Regions from separate parts of the Cedecea selenatireducens genome, predicted to be linked through region 1. Evidence: predicted binding sites of a transcription regulator. Region 1 holds the regulator's gene; each other region holds the start of a gene.
What was found. The regulator PurR, encoded in region 1, represses purine synthesis genes. The targets are predictions, from matches to a motif close to CANGCAAACGTTTGCNTG.
Positions count from the first base shown of each region.

Region 1 (3,170 bases):
AGCCAGCCAGATAAGAAATCCCTTTGATGGTTGCATATTTCACTCTTGATTTTGATAGCAGGTTAACGGGGCAGGAGTCTACGGAGTGCAAAACCGCTTGTGAAACGCTAATATTTGCGCGTTGCATTCAAATTTTTTGCAGGCAAAAAACATGTGGTCTGAATATTCTCTCGAAGTCGTGGATGCCGTAGCGCGCAACGGCAGTTTCAGCGGGGCAGCGCAGGAGTTGCATCGTGTGCCTTCTGCCATCAGCTATACCGTGCGCCAACTTGAAGAGTGGCTGGCCGTACCGCTGTTTGAACGACGTCATCGGGACGTTGAGCTGACCGCCGCTGGGGCTTTCTTTCTTAAAGAAGGGCGTTCTGTTATCAAAAAAATGATGGCAACGCGCCAGCAGTGCCAGCAGATAGCCAACGGCTGGCGCGGGCATCTCTCCATCGCGGTAGATAATATCGTGAAGCCGGAGCGTACTCGCCAACTGGTGCTCGATTTTTATCGCCATTTCCCGGACATCGAGCTGAGGGTGTTTCAGGAGGTTTTCAACGGCGTGTGGGATGCGCTGGCGGACGGGCGCGTTGAGGCGGCGATAGGCGCAACGCAGGCGATCCCCGTCGGAGGGCGCTACGCGTTTCGGGACATGGGCGCACTGAGCTGGCGCTGCGTGGTGGCGGCAGACCATCCGCTTGCGCAACACGAGGAGATCATCCTTGATGATGAAATTCGGCCCTGGCCGTCGCTGGTGCTGGAGGACACGTCCCGCTCGTTGCCCAAGCGCATTACCTGGCTTCTGGACAACCAGCGCCGCGTGGTGGTGCCGGACTGGGCGTCGGGCGCCGATTGCCTGACGGCAGGATTATGCATTGGCATGGTGCCCACGCACATTGCGAAACCGTGGCTCGAACGTGGCGACTGGAAAGAGTTGAGGCTGGAGAACCCGTTCCCGGATGCGGCCTGTTGCCTGACGTGGCGGCAGGATGACGCCTCGCCTGCGTTGAGCTGGCTGCTGGACTATTTAGGGGACAGTGAGACGATGAATCAGGAATGGCTCCAGGAGCCGGGGAACGAATCCCGGGCTCCTGAAGAGGCTTAGCGGCGGTAATCGCGGAACGGGCCGTCGGCCACCGAGCGGCGTTCGATGAGGCGCGGATGGACTTCTATGGTCTGCGACTCTTCCCGTTTGTTGATAATGCGGTCGAGCAGCATGTTAAAGGCCGTTTCACCGAGGCGTTCTTTTGGCTGATGGATTGTGGTCAGCGCCGGAGAGAAATAGCGGGCGTTGCGCACGTTATCGTAGCCGATAATCGAGATATCCTGCGGCACGCGCAGCCCCATCTCATCCGCTGCGCAAATCGCACCCATTGCCATAATATCGCCGCCGCAGAAGACCGCAGTAGGACGATGCGGTTGATTAAGCAGCTGCTGCATGGCGCGATAGCCAGATTCCGGCTCGAAGTCGCCCTGAACCACCCAATTTTCCGGCACTTTGATATTGGCTTCTTCAAGCGCTTTCAGGAAGCCAGCGTGACGACCACCGCCGGTGTTACGCTCCAGCTGGCCCGGGATCGCACCGATGTCGCGGTGTCCGCGCTCAATCAGGTAACGGCCTGCGAGATAACCGCCGTGGAAGGCGTTATCGACCACGGAGTCGGTAAAATCGGCGCGGGCTTCGCCCCAGTCCATCACCACCATAGGAATATGACGGTACTCTTCCAGCGTAGAGAGCAGGGTCTGTGGATATTCGGAGCACATGACCAGCAGGCCATCGACGCGTTTTTGCGCCATCATCGACAGGTAGGCTTGCTGCTTCTCAAAGTTGTTGTGCGCGTTGCCGAGGATCAGGGTGTAGCCTTTGGCGAAGCAGCTGTTCTCAACCGACTCGATAATTTCAGCAAAATAGGGCGCTTCGCTGGAGGTAGCGAGCAGGCCAATCGATTTGGTGTGGTTGACCTTCAGGCTGCGCGCCACGGCGCTCGGCGAATAGTGCAGCTCTTTGATAGCTGCCCAGACGGCGTTGCGCGTCTCTTCCGCCACAAAACGGGTCTTGTTAATGACATGTGACACAGTGGTAGTGGAAACGTTTGCGCGCTTCGCTACGTCCTTAATGGTTGCCATTAGATGTCACTCCAGACCATATCGTAAACTCCTGATAACTCATGTGTTAAACGTTTGCCTTCGCTAACTCCTGGGGCAACACGTTGGTTGCAGGCCTGTCGGGGATGCGACATACAGCGGGAGGAGGGCGTTGCCGGGCGATACGCGGTAAATTAGCGAAGGATTTTGGCTTATCCCGGGGCAAAGTGGAAGAGGGAAAACCGATATCTGTGCAAAACCAGCAGGATTTTTATCGTTAATTGTGGGAAAATCATCCCACTTACGCTTTGTAGGGAAATAAAAGGAGCTTACGATGAGTACCGATCTGAAGTTTTCCGTAGTGACTACGGTTATCGTACTGAGTCTGATTGTTGCCGGGGCGTTAACCGCCGTACTGCACTGATTTAATAAGGGCCGCAAAAAGCGGCCCTTAATACAGGTCAAACATCACTGAAAATCAGCCTGCCAGGTTTTGCGCAACAAAGTTCCAGTTAACCAGCGCCCAGAAGTGGTCCAGATAAACCGGGCGCGCGTTGCGGTAGTCGATGTAGTAAGCGTGTTCCCAGACGTCCACTGTCAACAGCGGTTTTGCCCCGGTTGTGAGCGGAGTTCCTGCGTTAGAAGTCGAGACGATAGCCAGGCTGCCGTCGCTGTTCTTCACAAGCCAGGTCCAGCCGGAGCCGAAGTTTTTGATGGCCGCTTCGGTGAACTGTTTTTTAAATGCTTCCACGCTGCCAAACGCGTTATTGATGGCGGCCAACACTTCTCCGCCAGGTTCTCCCCCGGCGTTTGGTGCCAGGCAGTGCCAGTAGAACGTATGGTTCCAGACCTGAGCGGCATTATTGAAAATACCGCCGTCAGACTCTTGCACGATCTCTTCCAGCGATTTCCCTTCAAACGGGCTGCCTTTGACGAGGTTGTTCAGGTTAGTGACGTAGGTCTGATGATGCTTGCCGTAATGGTACTCGAGGGTTTCGGCTGAGATATGCGGGGCCAGCGCATCTTTGGCATAGGGCAGGGCGGGTAGTTCGAACGACATTGCTTCACTCCTTGTTATTTTGCTTCACAATATAACTACA
Region 1 is NZ_JBHIKW010000011.1:127,716-130,885, forward strand. Features, by position in the region: gene punC (purine nucleoside transporter PunC) at 1-36, opposite strand, end outside; gene punR (DNA-binding transcriptional activator PunR) at 152-1,090, shown strand; gene purR (HTH-type transcriptional repressor PurR) at 1,087-2,112, opposite strand; gene cydH (cytochrome bd-I oxidase subunit CydH) at 2,405-2,494, shown strand; gene sodB (superoxide dismutase [Fe]) at 2,549-3,130, opposite strand.

Region 2 (3,170 bases), on a different contig from region 1:
TGATGGCACCGGCGGAAATTAACCAGGTTGCCTGGGGCGAAAACGAAGCGTTTCTGACCCTCAAAGACGGCGCGATGCTGACCGCAAGGCTGGTCGTCGGCGCCGATGGCGCAAACTCCTGGCTGCGCGATAAAGCAGATATTCCGCTGACGTTCTGGGACTACAATCACCACGCGCTGGTGGCAACGATTCGTACCGCCGAACCGCATCAGGCTGTCGCCAGGCAGGCGTTCCACGGAGAAGGTATTCTGGCGTTTCTGCCGCTCTCTGACCCGCATCTGTGCTCGATTGTCTGGTCGCTGCCGCCGGAGGAAGCGGCGCGTATGCAGCAGGTGGACGATGAAGCCTTTAATCAGGCGCTTTCCGTAGCCTTTAATATGCGCCTCGGCCTGTGTACCGTGGAAAGCGAGCGCCGCGTCTTCCCGCTGACGGGGCGTTATGCCCGCAGCTTTGCCGGTCATCGCCTGGCGCTGGTGGGCGATGCCGCCCATACCATTCATCCGCTGGCCGGGCAGGGCGTCAACCTGGGCTTTATGGATGCCGCAGAATTGATTGCCGAAATCCGTCGCCTGAATCTTGAGGGCAAAGACTTCGGGCAGCATCTTTATCTGCGCCGCTATGAACGCAGCCGCAAGCACAGTGCGGCGGTCATGCTTGCCAGCATGCAGGGGTTCCGCGACCTGTTTGCCGGCAGCAACCCGGCGAAAAAGCTGCTGCGGGATATCGGCCTGAAGCTGGCCGACACGCTGCCGGGCGTGAAGCCCCAACTGATCCGTCAGGCGATGGGGCTGCAAGACCTGCCGTCCTGGCTACGTTGAATCTCTAAGTGATAACCCCGTCACATTTCCCTTCCCGATGACCGGGAAGGGCACCTTCGCCCTCGTTTGAAATATTCTAATCTCAGGACAAATCTCGGATTACATTTTCTAATCTTACAATTTTAGCGATGTAGTTAATTTGTTTCTGAAATGGTCGTAAATGTTAGCTAGTGCTAAATTCGACATTAAATACCTGCTGTTAATGTGGGGCGCATCGCATTTTTTCAGTGAATTACTCTGCACACTTCCTCTCCCATTTTGGTCATAAGCTAATGCAATGACCGTTTTCCGCTTATGGTTTACGCCCCCGTTCGGTGGTAAGTTCAGGTCAAAGGTAACGTTTGCGTCGCTATCGGGGAACGGTGGCGGTGCCGGGTTTCGTCTGACGGTTGGCAAAGCCAAATCCGCTTTGCAACCAGATGGTTAAAGAGGAAAAGATGACTCAACAGACCCCCTTATTTGAACAGCACACGCTTTGTGGCGCCCGCATGGTTGATTTCCACGGCTGGATGATGCCGCTGCACTACGGCTCACAAATTGATGAACACCACGCGGTACGCACCGACGCCGGTATGTTCGACGTTTCCCACATGACCATCGTCGACCTGCAGGGCAGCCGTACCCGCGAATTCCTGCGTTATTTGGTCGCCAATGACGTCGCCAAACTGACTCAGCCAGGCAAAGCGCTTTACACCGCCATGCTTAATGCTTCCGGCGGCGTAATTGATGACCTGATTATCTACTTCTTCACCGAAGACAGCTTCCGCCTCGTTGTTAACTCCGCCACCCGTGAAAAAGACCTTGCCTGGATTAACCAGCATGCTGAGACGTATGGCGTGTCCGTTACCGTGCGCGATGACCTGTCGCTGATTGCCGTTCAGGGCCCGAACGCGAAGGCTAAAGCCGCCACGCTGTTTAGCGAAGAACAACGTAAAGCCGTTGAAGGCATGAAGCCGTTCTTTGGCGTGCAGTCCGGCGATTTGTTCATCGCCACGACCGGCTACACCGGCGAAGCGGGCTATGAAATTGCGATGCCTAACGAAAAGGCCGCAGAGTTCTGGGCGCAGTTGGTTGAGGCCGGCGTTAAGCCTTGCGGGCTGGGCGCTCGCGACACGCTGCGACTTGAAGCGGGTATGAACCTCTACGGCCAGGATATGGACGAAGGTGTTTCTCCGCTGGCTGCCAATATGGGCTGGACTATCGCCTGGCAGCCGGAAGATCGTGATTTCATCGGCCGTGAAGCGCTGGAAGCGCAGCGCGCCAGCGGCACTGAGCAGCTGGTTGGCTTGATCATGACCGAAAAAGGCGTATTACGTAATGAGCTGCCGGTACGGTTTACCGACGCGCAGGGCAATATCCATGAAGGGGCGATCACCAGCGGCACCTTCTCGCCTACGCTCGGTTATAGCATTGCGCTGGCCCGCGTACCGGCCGGCATCGGTGAAACGGCGATTGTGCAGATCCGCAACCGCGAAATGCCGGTCAAAGTCACCAAACCTATTTTTGTTCGCGCCGGTAAGCCGGTTGCGCTTTAAATTTTGAAATCAGGTATCAGGAGAAAACAATGAGCAATGTGCCGAACGAACTGAAATACAGCAAAGAGCACGAATGGCTGCGTAAAGAAGCTGACGGCAGCTACACCGTGGGCATCACCGAACACGCGCAGGAACTGCTGGGCGACATGGTGTTTGTGGACCTGCCTGAAGTGGGTGCCACCGTTTCTGCCGGCGATGATTGTGCCGTTGCCGAATCCGTGAAAGCGGCTTCTGACATCTACGCCCCAATCAGCGGTGAAATCGTCGCGGTTAACGACGCGCTGAGCGACAGCCCGGAGCTGGTCAACAGCGAGCCTTACGGAGAAGGCTGGATCTTCAAAATTAAAGCCAGCGACGAAGCACAGGTTGCCGCGCTGCTGGATGCTTCTGCCTATGAAGCGCTGTTAGAAGACGAGTAATTTTTAAACCCCTCTCCCCGGCGAGAGGGGAAAACATTTCAGGAATCACCGCTCATGACCCAGTCTTTACGTCAGTTAGAGAATCACGAAGCGTTTATCGACCGTCACATTGGCCCGAACGCGCAGCAGCAGCAAGAAATGCTGGACACCGTCGGGGCGAAGACGCTCAACGACCTGATCACCAGCATCGTTCCGCAGGACATTCAGCTTGCCGAGCCGCCTCAGATTGGCGCCGCTGCGACCGAATTTGCCGCGCTGGCTGAATTAAAAGCCATCGCCAGCCGCAATAAACGCTTCAAAACTTACATTGGCATGGGTTACACCGCGGTACAAACGCCGCCGGTGATTCTGCGTAACATGCTGGAAAACCCGGGCTGGTACACCGCCTACACGCCTTA
Region 2 is NZ_JBHIKW010000005.1:321,076-324,245, forward strand. Features, by position in the region: gene ubiI (FAD-dependent 2-octaprenylphenol hydroxylase) at 1-818, shown strand, start outside; gene gcvT (glycine cleavage system aminomethyltransferase GcvT) at 1,256-2,353, shown strand; gene gcvH (glycine cleavage system protein GcvH) at 2,383-2,772, shown strand; gene gcvP (aminomethyl-transferring glycine dehydrogenase) at 2,827-3,170, shown strand, end outside.
Region 2: the regulator PurR is predicted to act here: its motif matches at 1,149-1,166, upstream of gcvT (glycine cleavage system aminomethyltransferase GcvT).

Region 3 (3,170 bases), on a different contig from region 1:
ACTATGATCGCATCACTAAGCTTGCCCGCGAAGCCGTGGAAGGCGCTAAGCTGTAAGCCATAAAAAAGCCCCGTGTTTAGCGGGGCTCAATGATTAAATCGCTCTCACCTGGGGGCGATTTTTTTTTAGCCTTCTACCTTCACCTGCGCGGCAGATGCCACGGCGCGGGCGATAGCTTCATCGACGTTGTTCCCGGTTGCCAGCGCCACGCCCATACGGCGTTTACCGGCGATTTCCGGCTTGCCAAACAGGCGAACCTGTAAACCCCCGCCCAGCGCAGCGCCCACGTTGCTGAACTTAACGTTGTCGCTATGCAGTTCGGGCAGGATCACCGCCGACGCAGCCGGACTATACTGGCGAATCTCTCCGACGGGCAGGCCGAGGAAGGCGCGAACGTGCAGGGCAAACTCAGAGAGATCCTGCGAAATCAGCGTCACCATGCCGGTATCGTGCGGGCGAGGGGAGACTTCGCTGAAAATCACCTCATCACCGCAAACGAACAGCTCAACGCCAAACAGACCGTGGCCGCCCAGCGCGGTGACCACTTTCTCCGCAATCTCTTTCGATCTTGCCAGCGCGATATCGCTCATCTGCTGTGGCTGCCATGACTCGCGGTAGTCGCCCTCTTCCTGTCGATGGCCAATTGGCGCGCAGAAATGCACGCCGTCGACGGCGCTGATGGTCAGCAGGGTGATTTCAAAATCAAAATTGACCACGCCTTCAACGATCACGCGGCCTTTACCGGCGCGCCCGCCAAGCTGCGCGTACTCCCATGCTTTCGCCAACTGGTCGGCGGTGCGAATAAAGCTTTGGCCTTTACCGGATGAACTCATCACCGGTTTGACAATACAAGGCAGGCCAATCTCCTGGACGGCCTGCTGGAAAGCCTCTTCGCTATCGGCAAAGCGGTAGGAGGAGGTTGGCAGCTGAAGCTCTTCTGCGGCCAGGCGGCGAATACCTTCGCGGTTCATGGTCAGCTTAGTCGCACGAGCGCAGGGCACCACGCGCTGACCCTGCGCTTCAAGTTCCAGCAGGGCATCGGTGGCAATGGCTTCAATTTCAGGAACGATAAAGTCGGGCATTTCGGCGGCGACGAGCGCTTTTAATGCAGCGGCATCCAGCATATTGATGACATGGCTGCGGTGCGCAACGTGCATCGCAGGGGCATTCGCATAGCGGTCAACGGCGATAACCTCAACCCCGAGACGCTGACATTCAATGGCCACTTCTTTACCCAATTCACCGGAACCCAGCAGCATAACTCGCGTAGCTGCCGGGCGCAGAGCTGTTCCCAACGTTGACATGTGATTTAGCCTTAACAAAGAAAAAGACCGCGGCAGTATAAACGAAAACGTTTGCGTTGGCAGCGGCTTTACGGCTTGTGTGATAAAATGATTGGCGATATACTGGATAAATAAACAGGTGAAACGGAGCTGCAAAATGGCGGTCGAGATTAAATACGTGGTGGTGAGAGAGGGACAAGAAAAAATGGCCTTTGCCAGTAAAAAGGACGCTGACGCTTACGACAAAATGCTGGATCTGGCCGAAGTGCTTGGCGAATGGCTGCAGCAAAGCCCGCTTACGCTTGAGGAAGGACAAAGCGATACCCTGGCAATGTGGATGGCGGAAAACAAGGATCTGCTGGCGGGCGTGCTGAAAAACGGCAAGCTACCGGAGCCACAGTTAAATCCGGCTGAGCCTGAAACAGAAGCTACTGAGGCTGAGCAAGCGCCGGCTGCGGAAGATAACGTCAGCGAACACCCTGGACGTAAACGGACTAAAGCAGCGTAATTTTTGCTGCATGCGCCGGGCCGCCGGCGCTATTCTTTTCCCATCTTTAGCGCTGACCGACGTTTCTTGACGTCCCGTGACCTACTCTCGACGAGTTAAGCCAACAAAAGGTACCCGTCATGAATAACTGGTTACAGCAGCTTCAGTCTTTACTGGGGCAATCTACCTCCTCCCAACACTCTTCGCAGCCTGCGGCCGGTGCTGGCCCGGAAGGGCTTAGCAAGCTTCTGGTGCCGGGGGCGCTGGGCGGATTAGCCGGGTTACTGCTGGCAAGCAAATCCTCGCGCAAACTGCTAACTAAATACGGCACCAGCGCCTTATTGGTTGGCGGCGGGGCCGTCGCCGGTAGCGTGCTATGGAACAAATACAAAGAGCGGGTTCGCCAGAATCAGCCTGCTACTGCGGCTTATAGCGAGCCGCACTCGTCGGTTGATGTTCGAACTGAACGGCTGATCACGGCTTTGGTCTTTGCCGCCAAAAGCGACGGCCATATTGACGCGAAGGAGCGTCAGTTTATCGAACAGCAGCTGCGTGAAGTGGGCATCGAGGGTGAAGGCAAAGCGCTGGTCGAGCGGGCCATCGACAGGCCTTTAGATCCACAGCTGCTTGCTCAGGGCGTTAGAAACGAGGAAGAGGCGCTGGAGATTTATTACCTGAGCTGCACCGCCATCGATATCGATCACTTTATGGAGCGCAGCTATCTGAGCGCGTTGGGTGATGCGTTAAACATTCCTCAGGATGTCCGGGCAGGCATCGAGCAGGATCTTCAGCAGCAAAAACAGGCGCTCCCGGTTTAATCCCTCTGATTCCCAATCTGCCGGGTTCTGCCCGGCTTTTTCTTTTAATCCTTCAGGTTCCGCTTGCAAGCTCGGCTGAATTTGCCACCCTTACGGGGTGTTAAACGGAAAATGTTGAAAGTGATGCCACCCAAAGCCAAAAAAATTCCTCACGCTATGACGCTTCATGGCGATACCCGCCTGGATAACTACTATTGGCTACGTGATGATGACCGTGCCGATCCCGAAGTCCTGGCGTACCTCGAACTGGAAAACGACTACGGCAAAAAAATCATGGAGAGCCAGCGAGCCCTGCAGGATCAATTGCTCAAAGAGATGATCGCTCGTGTTCCACCTCACGATGTTTCTGCGCCCTATGTGAAAAACGGCTTCCGCTACCGTCAGGTTTACGAGAAGGGAAATGAGTACGCGATTTATCAACGGCAGTCTGCGGTTCGCGAAGAGTGGGAGGGCTGGGAAGTTCTGCTGGATGCCAACCAGCGCGCCGCCCACAGCGAGTTCTACACCATGGGCGGGCTTGCTATCACGCCGGATAATACCGTTATGGCGCTGGCGGAGGATTACCTGTCTCGCCGCCAGTTT
Region 3 is NZ_JBHIKW010000001.1:250,050-253,219, reverse strand. Features, by position in the region: gene kdgA (bifunctional 4-hydroxy-2-oxoglutarate aldolase/2-dehydro-3-deoxy-phosphogluconate aldolase) at 1-56, shown strand, start outside; gene purT (formate-dependent phosphoribosylglycinamide formyltransferase) at 126-1,304, opposite strand; gene ACE38U_RS01185 (YebG family protein) at 1,441-1,791, shown strand; gene ACE38U_RS01180 (tellurite resistance TerB family protein) at 1,911-2,588, shown strand; gene ptrB (oligopeptidase B) at 2,712-3,170, shown strand, end outside.
Region 3: the regulator PurR is predicted to act here: its motif matches at 1,345-1,362, upstream of purT (formate-dependent phosphoribosylglycinamide formyltransferase).

Region 4 (3,170 bases), on a different contig from region 1:
GCTGGCTGCTGCAGTATGATTTCCGCCTGGTGTGCGCCGTGGGTGCGGTGATGTTCGTGCTGTGCGCAGCGCTTAACGCCTGGCTGCTTCCTGCCTATAAGCTTTCGACCATCCGCACGCCAATGCGTGAAGGCATGGGGCGCGTATTCCGCGACAAACGCTTTATTACCTATGTGCTGACGCTAACCGGCTATTACATGCTTGCGGTGCAGGTCATGCTAATGCTGCCGCTGATGGTGAACGATATAGCCGGTACCGCATCGGCGGTGAAATGGATGTACGCCATTGAAGCGGCGCTTTCGCTGACGCTGCTCTACCCTATCGCCCGCTGGAGCGAAAAGCGCTTCCGCCTTGAGCAACGCCTGATGGCCGGGCTGGTTTTGATGACGGTCAGCCTGATGCCTATTGGCCTTACCTCGAGCTTACAGCAGCTTTTTGCCCTGATTTGTACCTTCTATATCGGCTCGATTATTGCCGAGCCCGCCAGGGAAACGCTGAGCGCCTCGCTGGCCGATGCCCGCGCGCGAGGCAGCTATATGGGGTTCAGCCGTTTAGGGCTGTCGCTGGGCGGCGCGCTGGGCTATACCGGCGGCGGCTGGCTGTTTGATGCGGGGAAAGCGCTGCAGCAGCCGGAGCTGCCCTGGGCGATGCTCGGGATTATCGGCTGTATTACCCTTGCCGCGCTCTGGTGGCAGTTCAGCCTCAAACCGGTTGAACCGACGATGTTCGAGCCCGGTGGCCAGGGGTAAATCCCCCCTTTCATCTTTTTCCTGTAGCCGCTAACGCCGGGCCGCATTATGCTGATTAACGCAAGGCACGGCATTGGAGCCGCTATTTTGAGGAAGCCTATGAAGAAGATTGTTTTTGCCGCAGCATTGATGCTTAGCGGCCTGCTGTCAGGATGCAACCAGTTAACGCAGTACAGCGTGAGTGAACAGGAGATCAACCAGTCGCTGGAAAAACACAATAACTTCGCAAAAAACATTGGCCTGCCCGGCGTGGCAGATGCCCACGTAGTGTTAACCAACTTAGTCAGCCAGATTGGGCGGGAAGAGCCGAATAAAGTCACCCTGACCGGCGACGCCAATCTGGACATGACGTCGCTGTTTGGCAATCAGAAAGCCACCCTGAAGCTGAAGCTGAAAGCGCTGCCGGTGTTCAATAAAGAACAAGGCGCTATCTACCTGCAGGAAATGGAAGTGGTGGATGCTCAGGTTGAGCCGCAAAAAATGCAAACCGTGCTGCAAACCATCGTGCCTTACCTGAATCAGTCTCTGCGCAGCTACTTCAATCAGCAACCGGCCTATGTCCTGAGTGAAGATCGCAGCAAAGGCGAGTCACTGGCGAAGAAATATGCCAAAGGCATTGAAGTGAAGCCCGGTGAAATAATCATTCCTTTAACGGACTGATAGCCTCCCTCTCAGGGCAGTTTTCTGCTCTGAGAGTTTTGTACAACATAAGTGGTGCAAACGATAACGTTTCCCCTTATCCTTAGTGCCCGGCATAAAACCAGCCCTTGATGACTGATTTTCCCTCTCACGCCGGAGCACATTCATGACCGCATTACCTCAGGTATTAAAAATCCGCCGCCCAGATGACTGGCATATCCACCTTCGCGATGGTGATATGCTGAAAACCGTGGTGCCTTACACCAGCCAGACGTATGCCCGCGCGATTGTGATGCCCAATCTTGCGCCTCCTGTTACCAGCGTGGAAGCGGCGGTCGCTTACCGTCAGCGCATTCTTGATGCCGTTCCGGCCGGTCAAAACTTCGAACCCCTGATGACCTGCTACCTGACCGACACGCTCGACCCTAACGAAATTGAGCGCGGTTTTAATGAAGGCGTGTTTACCGCCGCCAAGCTTTATCCGGCCAATGCCACCACCAACTCAGCTCACGGCGTCACCAGTACTGCCGCTATCATGCCGGTGCTTGAACGCATGCAAAAAATTGGCATGCCGCTGCTGGTGCACGGCGAAGTCACCCATGCTGACATCGATATTTTCGATCGCGAAGCGCGTTTTATCGAAACCGTCATGGAGCCATTGCGCCGCCAGCTGCCGGAACTGAAGGTCGTGTTCGAACACATCACCACCAAAGATGCGGCCCAGTATGTGAAGGAAGGCAACTCGCTGATTGGGGCGACCATCACGCCTCAGCACCTGATGTTTAACCGCAACCACATGCTGGTGGGCGGCATCCGGCCACACCTTTACTGCCTGCCAATTCTGAAGCGTAGCGTTCACCAGGATGCCCTGCGCGAGCTGGTTGCCAGCGGCTGTGATCGCGTATTCCTCGGCACCGACTCCGCGCCGCACTCGCGCCATCGCAAAGAGACAAGCTGCGGCTGCGCAGGCTGCTTTAACGCGCCGTCCGCGCTGGGCGCCTATGCCACGGTGTTTGAAGAAATGAATGCGCTGCAGCACTTCGAGGCTTTCACCTCGCTGAACGGCCCACGTTTCTACGGCCTGCCGGTGAATGAAGACAGTATCGAGCTGGTACGCATTGCCGAGAAAATGCCGGAGCTGATTGAAGCCGGTGACGACAGCATCGTCCCGTTCCTCGCCGGAGAGGACGTCACCTGGTCGGTTAAAGGCTAAATTTTTCAACGCCCCCTGTTGCTTACTGGAAATTTAACCTGTATAAATATCCAGTATATTGTACAGGGGGTCGTTATGCGTATTGAAGTGACTATAGCCAAAACCACACCGTTGCCAGCCGGGGCTATCGACGCCCTTGCCAATGAGCTTTCCCGCCGTATCAATCAGCATTTCCCGGACACCAGCAGCGAAGTTCAGGTGCGTTATGCCTCCGGCAACAACCTGTCCGTGCTGGGCGGTGCCAAAGAAGATAAAACGCGAATCAGCGAGATCCTCCAGGAAACCTGGGAAAGCGCTGACGATTGGTTTTCTGCCGACTAATACCCTCAATTATGTTGGTACTTTTTTGCCGGGTGTCGCCATCCGGTTTTTTTATTTCCGTTCTTTCTTCTGATTATTTTTTACCCTTCCAGGCACAAATCTCGCCTCTTCTTTCTATAAACTCAGCATGGCCTGTCGATTTATTGTTCATTTTTCCTAAATGATGCGGAAAAAGTGTTACCAGGTAATTATTTCGCCCCCCGGTAAGCCGTATTATTGATATACTTAACTCGCTTCACGATAAATCA
Region 4 is NZ_JBHIKW010000006.1:206,420-209,589, reverse strand. Features, by position in the region: gene mdtH (multidrug efflux MFS transporter MdtH) at 1-749, shown strand, start outside; gene ACE38U_RS12330 (lipoprotein) at 849-1,409, shown strand; gene pyrC (dihydroorotase) at 1,555-2,601, shown strand; gene dinI (DNA damage-inducible protein I) at 2,677-2,922, shown strand.
Region 4: the regulator PurR is predicted to act here: its motif matches at 1,469-1,486, upstream of pyrC (dihydroorotase).